2 regions of the Glutamicibacter sp. BW77 genome follow, and region 2 is predicted to be linked to the other one. Evidence: predicted binding sites of a transcription regulator. Region 2 holds the regulator's gene; the other holds the start of a gene.
The links. Region 2 encodes LexA, which represses DNA repair genes until DNA is damaged. Its sites were predicted from a motif close to TCGAACANNTGTTCGA; they were not measured.

Region 1 (4,389 bases), on a different contig from region 2:
CGCGGATCAAGCCAAACTCCATGGCATTGCGCCGGCCGAAGTGGTGGAGAAGATCATGCTTACCGAGGCAGCGGTTAAACGCCTGGTGGAACCCGAGGAGGTTGCTTCCCTGGTGGCCTGGCTGGCGCAGGATGAGGCCGGCATGGTCACTGGCGCGTCCTACACCATGGACGGCGGGTGGAGTGCCCGATGACTGAAAACACCTACCGCACCGAGTGGGTGCCGGTCAACGGCGGCGACTTACAGGTTGGGCTGTGGGGTCCAACCGATCGGCAGGCTCCAACGGTACTACTGATTCATGGAGTCACCGCATCGCATAAAGCCTGGGGCATGGTCGCCCAAGCGCTGCCCGGGGTGCGCGTGATCGCCCCAGATCTGCGCGGCCGGGGCCGCAGCAACCAGCTGCCAGGACCTTACGGCATGCCGGTACACGCCGCGGATCTGGCCCGGGTTGCAGATCATTTCAGCGCCGGACCGATCCCGGTGATCGGGCACTCGATGGGTGCTTTCGTGTCCTTGGTCTTCGCAGACCTCTACCCGCATCTGGTCTCTTCGCTGCTGCTGGTGGACGGTGGCCTGCCATTGCAGGTTCCCGAAGGGCTGGATGACGAGCAGATCATCGATGCGGTCCTTGGTCCCGCGGCGCAGCGCTTGTCGATGACCTTCGAATCGGTGGCCGCGTACCAACAGTTCTGGAAACCGCACCCCGCCTTCGCCGACAACTGGAACGACGTGGTTGATGAGTACATCGAGTATGACCTGGACGGTGCCGCTCCGCAGCTGCGCCCGGCCACAAAATATCAGGCATTGGCCGAGGACACCGCGGAACTACACCGCGGAGCTTCACTGTTCCAGGCCTTGGAAGAACTTCGTCATCCGGTGACATTCCTGCGCTCGCCGAAGGGGCTGATGGGTGCCGAGCCGGGACTGTATACGGCAGAGTATGTGCAGTCGTGGGCGCAGAAGCTGCACGGACTGAAAACCGAAGAAGTGCCGAGGACCAATCATTACACGATCGTGATGGATGCTCCCGGATGCGATGTGGTCACCGGGCATATCCAAGGCATGCTCGGGCACCGCACCGACGCGTAGTAATCACGTACGTCCAGGCAGCACAATGCCCGGCATGATCACCATCTGAGGGTGGGTCTCATGCCGGGCATCAAGTTTTGCTGCTTTTACTTAGTCACCAATTCCGGGCTGCTGCCCAGCTGCGCGGTGGGTACCCGGTAGGTCTCGCGAGCGGTCAACGCGGAAATTGTTGCAATCAACGAAATTGCGGCAGTGAACAGGCTGATCTTGACCCAGCCTCCTGGTTCTAGACCGCCCATGGCGGCCACGATGGACGGAGCAAACCCAGCCATGAGGAATCCGAGTTGGGTGCCGATCGCCAGTCCCGAGAAGCGCACCTTGGAAGAGAACATCTCGGCGTAGAAGCTAGGCCAGACGGCATTGGCCGCTGCGTAAGCGCAGGAGAAGACCGCCACAGAAAGAGCGAACTGCAAGAGCGTATTGTCTGTTTCCATGCTGCGCAGGTAGAACGGCATAACGATTGCGGAAGAGATTGCTCCGTAGATGAAGACTGGCTTGCGGCCGATGGCATCTGCAAGTTTGCCGAACAAGGGTTGGGTAAACAAAGCGCCGATATTGCCTGCAACAACAAGCCATAGGGTGATCGAGGCGTCCATATTTCCGATGTTCTTGCCGTAAGAGATGGCAAGCGTTCCGTACACGGTGGACACGGCGGCAATAAATGCGCACAGCACCACACGCAAGACATCTTTCCAGTGGAACTTCAGCAGGACTGCCAGTGGCAGCTTAGCGATGTTATTGCTCTTTTTCGCTTCCTCGAACTCTGGGGTTTCATGCAGTGAACGGCGGATGAAGAAAGTCACCAGCACCACTACGGCAGAAAGCCAGAAGGGGATGCGCCAGCCGATACCGTATTTGATGTCATCGGGCAGTGCCATGACAGGGATGAAAATGAGTGCGGCGAGGATCTGGCCGCCCTGGGTTCCGGTCAGTGTCCACGAGGTGAAGAAGCTGCGGCGGTGATCAGGTGCGTGCTCCAGGGTCATTGAGGATGCGCCGGCCTGTTCGCCAGCTGCAGAGAGTCCCTGGCAAAGCCGAGCGAGCACCAGCAGGATCGGAGAGAGCCAGCCGACTTGTTCGAAGGTCGGCAAGCAACCGATAGCGAAGGTTGAGGCGCCCATGAGCACCAAGGTGAACATCAAAACTTTTTGACGTCCGATACGGTCACCAAAATGTCCTAAGACTACCGCGCCGATAGGTCGTGCGATGTAGGCAAAGCCGAAGGTTGCCAAGGACATGACCGAGGCGTTCGCGTCGGCGTCGGGGAAGAAAATATGCGGGAAGATCAGTGCTGCGGCGGAGCCGAAGATGAAGAAGTCGTAGTATTCGACGGCGCTTCCCATGAAGCTGGCGACTGCTGCCTTAACGGGGGTGCGTTTCCCGGTGCCGGGCACTTGAGAGGCCGACGGTTCGCGTGTGGAGGGCATCGGAAAACTCCTTTGTTTTGTTGCGGGCGAGCTGAAGAACAAAAATATGTGCGCTATACGTACACTTGTACGTAATGTGTACATTGATATAGAGTAGATGTAAATCACAGTCAGCGCAATATCTGCGTAAAGCATGACGGAAAGTTGGGTAACACGGTGAGTACTCTTACTCAGTCCTATCTGGTCGGACTCATTGGTGACGGGGTGCTGCCTTCGTTGACCCCACCCATGCACGAACGCGAAGCGGATGCGCAATCGCTGCGCTACCTCTACCGGCCCATTGACCTCACGGTCCTGCAACGCGGGGCACAAGACGTCGGGGAACTGCTCAAATCCGGTGCCGAACTGGGATTTAACGCCTTCAACATTACCCATCCGTGCAAGCAAGTGGTCATTGATTACCTCGATGAAGTCAGCGAGAACGCCACAGCCATCGGCGCGGTGAACACCGTCATCATCAAAGACGGAAAATTCTTTGGACATAACACCGACGCCTCGGGCTTCGGCTGGGCGCTGGCCGGCGGGCTGCCCGAAGCGAAGCTGGATAAGGTCCTGCAGCTAGGCGCTGGGGGAGCCGGGGCGGCGGTCGCTTTTGCCCTGCTCGATGCGGGAGTTAAGGAACTGTTCCTGTCAGACCCGGATACCGCGCGGGTAGCCGAACGTGCAGCCGAACTGAAAACTCATTTCCCACACGCCGCAATTGTGGCGATCCGCCCCGATGAGGCACCGGCGCGGCTTGCCGACGTGGACGGACTGCTCAACGCAAGCCCCATCGGCATGCATCACCACCCGGGACTGCCGCTGGACATTTCAAATCTCACGTCCCGGCACTGGGTGGCCGACTGCGTCTACCGGCCGGTGGACACCGCGCTGATTCTTGCCGCCCGCGATCTAGGATGCCAAGTGCTCGATGGCGGAAATATGGCGGTTGGACAGGCAGTTGATGCCTTTGGCATCATCACCGGGTTAACCCCGGACGCCGGCCGAATGCGCGCTCACCTGCTGGAAATGCTGGAGGCAGGACTCTAATGCGCACTTCGATAGCCACCGTCTGCCTCTCGGGCACGCTCGAAGAAAAAATGCTTGCCTGCGCCAAGGCAGGCTTTGACGGCATTGAAATCTTCGAACAAGATCTCACCGTCAGCCCGATGTCTCCCGAAGAAGTCAGGGCCTTCGCCGCACGGCTCGGGCTCAGCCTGGACCTCTTTCAGCCTTTCCGTGATTTTGAGGGAGTTGAAGAAGAGGTCCTGGTGGCGAACTTGCGCCGCGCCGAAGCGAAATTCCAGCTGATGCAGCGCCTTGGCATGGACCTGATCCTGCTGTGCTCCAACGTGGGCACCGCGACGATCAATGACGATCAGCTTTTCGCCGCGCAGATCCGCCGCCTTGCAGACCTCGCAGCGCAGTATGGCGTGCGCATCGCCTACGAGGCCCTGGCCTGGGGCAAGTACGTGGATACCTACCAGCATTCATGGGAGATCGTGAAGCTGGTTGACCGCGACAACGTAGGGCTGTGCATTGACAGCTTTCACATTCTTTCGCGCGGTGACGATCCGGCGCAGATCGCCCAGATCCCAGGGGAGAAGATCTTCTTTGTGCAGCTTGCCGACGCACCAGTGCTGTCCATGGACATCCTTTCCTGGTCGCGGCACTACCGCGTTTTTCCGGGTGAAGGCGGCTTTGAACTAGACGTATTCCTTGGCTACCTCGTACGTTCTGGATATTCCGGGATCGTCTCCCTGGAGATTTTTAACGACGTCTTCCGGCAGTCAAATGTTGAGCTCACCGCCATCGATGGGCTGCGTTCATTAATTTGGCTCCAGGCACGCACCGCAGCGCTACTGGGGACAGAAGAAGTCAGGGATAACCT
Region 2 (4,389 bases):
TCGATGTGGATGTCACCGGTGGCACGCACCGTCAAATCGATCAGCGAATGTTTGGATAGGGCGGTGAGCATATGGTCGTAGAACGGCACGGACGTGCTGATCTCCGAGGTTCCGGTCCCATCCAGGTCCAGCTCGACAAAAACTGATGATTCGCTGGTCACGCGTTCCATACGGGCGCGACGAGCGCCAATCAATTCGGCAGACATGTCTTCCTTCGCTTGTGTGTAAGTGCTATTTCTGTGCGCCCAGCAACGTGGCTAGGTGCTCTAAGAAGGCGGTGGTTTCGGATTCGGTTCCGGCGGTAACGCGCAACGTACCTTTGATTCCATTGTCGCGGACGATGATGCCGGCATCCAGCAAACCCTGCCAGATAGTGTGTGGATCTTCCAACCCGCCGAAGAAGACAAAATTCGAATCCGAGACCGATGGCTTCAGGCCGAGCTCAGTCAACCTCGTGACGATTCGATCGCGCTGCGTCTTGATCTCTTCAACTTGGGCCAGCAACAGGTCGATGTTCTTCAACGCAGCGATGGCAGTCGCTTGGGTCACCGCAGACAGGTGGTAGGGCAAACGCACTAGACGAATCGCGTCGGTTACTTCGGGAGCTGCGGCTAGGTACCCTACTCGGGCTCCGGCCAGCCCGAAGGCCTTGGACATCGTGCGCGAGATGATCAGCCGCTGACGGCCGTCAAGTAAGGTAAGCGCCGATTTGGTGTTTGCCAACGAAAATTCCGCGTAGGCTTCATCGACCACCACGATGGCCTTGGTTTCACTGGCTGCCTCGTAGACCGCTTGGATGACGTCTAACCCCAGCGCCGTGCCGGTGGGATTGTTTGGGGAGCACAAGAAGATCACATTTGGCCGGTGGGTACGCACCTGTGCAGCGGCGGATTCGGCACTGAGTGTGAAGTCCTCGGCGCGGGTGCCAGCGATAAATTGAGTATCGGTGCCGCTGGCTAACAACGGGTACATCGAATACGTGGGGACAAAGCTCAGCAGGCTGCGTCCCGGCCCACCGAAGGCTTGCAGAATTTGCTGGAGAATTTCGTTAGAGCCGTTGGCCGCCCAGATGTTCTCGCGATCCAGGTTGTGTCCCAGGTAGTCGGCGAGCAGTTCACGCAGTTCGGTAAATTCACGATCTGGGTAGCGGTTGAGGGTAGTGGCCGCCTTGGCGACTTCTTGGGCGATGGCGTCGACTACGCTTGTTGGCAGCGGATGCGTGTTCTCGTTGACGTTCAGCTGAATGGGAACGTCGATTTGCGGCGCACCATATGGGGAAAGCCCGCGGAGGTTCTCACGCAAAGGCAGCTGACTCAGAAGTTCACTACGGTCATTCACGCATTAATTCTAATGGTGAGTTGCTCTGCGTGGTGAATCCACGACAAGAGCAGGTAACAATGGTGAGCTAATACCTAGTTCGCGAGTACCGGAATGTTGATGGTGTCCCCCGCGTAAAGCATGCCGGTATCGATCGCGTTCAACTCTTCGATATGGTTCATTGCCGCGTTAACCTCATAGCCCTGCGCATACTCACTAGCCAGACTCCATAGTGTGTCCCCTGGAATGACCGTGACTTCTACGGTTTCCAGACCGGCGGGGAGGTCGGTAGATGCGTTGGCGCTGGAGGTGAGCATCGTGAAGAAGAACGCCGCGGCGATCGTCAACAAGAAGACTGGGATGCCCACTAGGACAGCCCACCCACGACGATTGATGCGGATCTTCAGCGGCGCTTTGTCTTGCTGCGGTACGAGTGCGAGCGTAGTCATGACATTTCTCCTCAACGATTTTAATGATGCGAACTGATATTCGAATACAGACTTCGAACACTTGTTCGATACTAGTACATCTTTTCTAACAGACTCTGATCGAACTTGTCCAGACTCTTTCGAACAAATCTTTGAAAGAAGCGACAAAATCAACTAAGATTTCGAAGTAGAAGATCAGTAAATACATCACAACATTGGGCACCGACAGTTTGAAGGTTAGAACTGAGGACCGAATGCAAGGGAAGGCAAAACCACATGTCAGCATCACAGCGCACTCCCCGGTCAAATGCCCGATCGCTGACCATACGTCAGAAAAAAATCCTCGAAACCATTCAACGCTCGATCGGCAGAAACGGTTACCCGCCATCGATGCGTGAGATTGGCGACTCTGTAGGACTTAAGAGCTTGTCCAGCGTGACCCACCAACTCGGGCAGCTGGAAAAACTTGGGTACATCCGCCGAGACCCCCGCCGCCCGCGCGCCATGGAAATCCTGCTCCCCTTGCAGCTGGCTGAAGATGGCGATTCAACTGAGGAAACCTCGACCACACCGGAGCCGGTAGAAGATGCCAAGGTGATCGAGCTAAGCACCTCAGCCGACACCACCATGGTGCCTCTGGTCGGACGGATCGCCGCCGGCGGGCCAATTTTGGCCGAACAAACCGTCGAAGATGTATTCTCGCTACCGCGTCAGTTGGTGGGACACGGCGAATTATTCATGCTCAAGGTCTCTGGTGATTCAATGGTGGACGCCGCAATTTGCGACGGCGACTGGGTGGTTGTTCGTCGCCAACAGACCGCCGAAAACGGCGATATCGTTGCAGCACTGCTCGACGAGGAAGCCACTGTGAAGACCTTCCGGCAGCGCGATGGGCACACCTGGTTGCTTCCACAGAACTCCCGTTACGAACCGATTCTTGGTGATGCAGCGACCGTAATGGGCCGCGTCGTTTCGGTCATGCGCTCGCTCTAATCCGAGAATGTTGAAACGTTTTTAAAGTAGTCAGCCACCGTCCATGCACCGATTAGAAGTGCGTGGACGGTGGTTTTTTCATGCCTACCTAGTCGCGCTGCGCACCGGTACGGCACACGCGTTGAGCCGCTTGCAGGATCGTCCAACGTTGGATCGCCGCCGAAAGCTGCGTCTCAGTCCTGTCGGCAAGCTGCGCTGCCGTGAGGCAAATAAGCCGCGCAGCAGTACGCTGGCTCGCTGCGGGAAGCCGCGGGTCAAGCGCGGCTAGAGCAAGGTAGCGACAGAGAATTCCGGTGAACAGATCCCCGTCGCCACCGGTGTCCAGGCGTAACCCGGTGCCATGATCATCGTTGGACAGCTGCACGTTGATCGACTCAATAAGTGATCGTGCCTGAGCTAGATGTTCGGCGCTCCCGCTGGCCAATAGCGCGCCGAGCACCGTGCCTTGATTGTAGGTATAAATTGCGTGTTCAAGCTGCGGGCCGCTGGCAGTTAGCCGGATGCCGTCAAGGTAGAGTCCGGTGCGTTCATCGTGCAGATTGTGGCGCATCCAGTCCAATAGATGCTTACTGCTCTGAACATCGTTAATCCGTGCAAAGTACAAGGCTGCCGGACCGTTGGAAGGGGTGTTTTTGAAGTCCCGTTTACGTGACCAGTAAAGCCCGCCACCTAGTTTGTCGTCTTGGCCGAGTACCATCTGGCGGCCCAACGCCCGCATTGCGAGGGTGGACAACAGTGCAGGGCGCGCCGAAAGTTGCAGACTCAGCTCGTTCAGCCGGGTCGCTGCGAGAAGTAACCAGGCCATATCGTCGTAGAAGTAATTGGGGAAGCATGCGAAATTGCGGATGAGGACGCCACGCAGCAACTGTTTAGCGCGCTCCCAGTTCGCACGTGCCTTGCTGCGGTCCCCCGCCTGCAACGCGCTGAACGCCGCATCAATGATCGCATCCAGATAGTGTGCCTGCCACCAATAATGCCATTCGGACCAGGGGCGTGCGCCTGCCTTAGGTAGCGGTTGATCAGGCAGTGCGCGCAACGCGCCGATCCAGGTACCGGGTATCCCCATCAGCCGATGCCCAAAACGTTCATGTATGTCGGCTTCGGCTGACAGGGCCAGACGGTGCCAGTGTTCGGCATCGGTAATATCGTGCGCAGCTGATGGCGAGTCTGCGTGAGGATCGTGCATTGGATCATGCGCTGTGCTCATGGACCCCTCCCAGCTGTCGAAATTCCGTGGCTGGGTACCAGCGTAGTCCGAATTCACCGATGCATCGAGCACTGTTTAGGCGCAGCCGATTAGGCGGCGAGCACCTCGGCGGCCGAGAACCAGTGGGTGTTGCGTCGAGGTTGTTGATCGGGGTCCAAAAATTTGGGCAGTAGCACCGCCGGGGGTTTGCCGTCGGCGACGATCAGGGTAAATAGTCCTGCGTGCCGGGCATGATGGTGCATTGGGCAAAGCAGTGCCCCGCGGTCCACCCGTGTTTCTCCGCCTTCCTCCCACGGATCCACGTGATCCGCTTCGCAACGGCTGGCTGGCATATGGCAGCCCGGGTAGATACAGCCGCGGTCTCGTGCGGCCAACGCACGTTTCATATGGGGTGGGAAGAGCCGTTTGGATCGACCGATATCTAGCGGTTGACTCTTACCGTTG

Region 1: a site for LexA is predicted at 2,558-2,573, ahead of CIK74_RS05835 (shikimate dehydrogenase). Genes of this name have one in related genera too.

Annotation. Positions count from the first base shown of each region.
Region 1 is NZ_NRGT01000047.1:79,997-84,385, forward strand. It holds gene CIK74_RS05820 (3-hydroxybutyrate dehydrogenase) at 1-193, shown strand, start outside; gene CIK74_RS05825 (alpha/beta hydrolase) at 190-1,092, shown strand; gene CIK74_RS05830 (MFS transporter) at 1,179-2,519, opposite strand; gene CIK74_RS05835 (shikimate dehydrogenase) at 2,676-3,548, shown strand; gene CIK74_RS05840 (sugar phosphate isomerase/epimerase and 4-hydroxyphenylpyruvate domain-containing protein) at 3,548-4,389, shown strand, end outside.
Region 2 is NZ_NRGT01000037.1:37,594-41,982, forward strand. It holds gene hisB (imidazoleglycerol-phosphate dehydratase HisB) at 1-206, opposite strand, end outside; gene CIK74_RS03995 (histidinol-phosphate transaminase) at 232-1,338, opposite strand; gene CIK74_RS04000 (LysM peptidoglycan-binding domain-containing protein) at 1,413-1,766, opposite strand; gene lexA (transcriptional repressor LexA) at 2,022-2,738, shown strand; gene CIK74_RS04010 (glycoside hydrolase family 76 protein) at 2,827-3,945, opposite strand; gene CIK74_RS04015 (DUF222 domain-containing protein) at 4,035-4,389, opposite strand, start outside.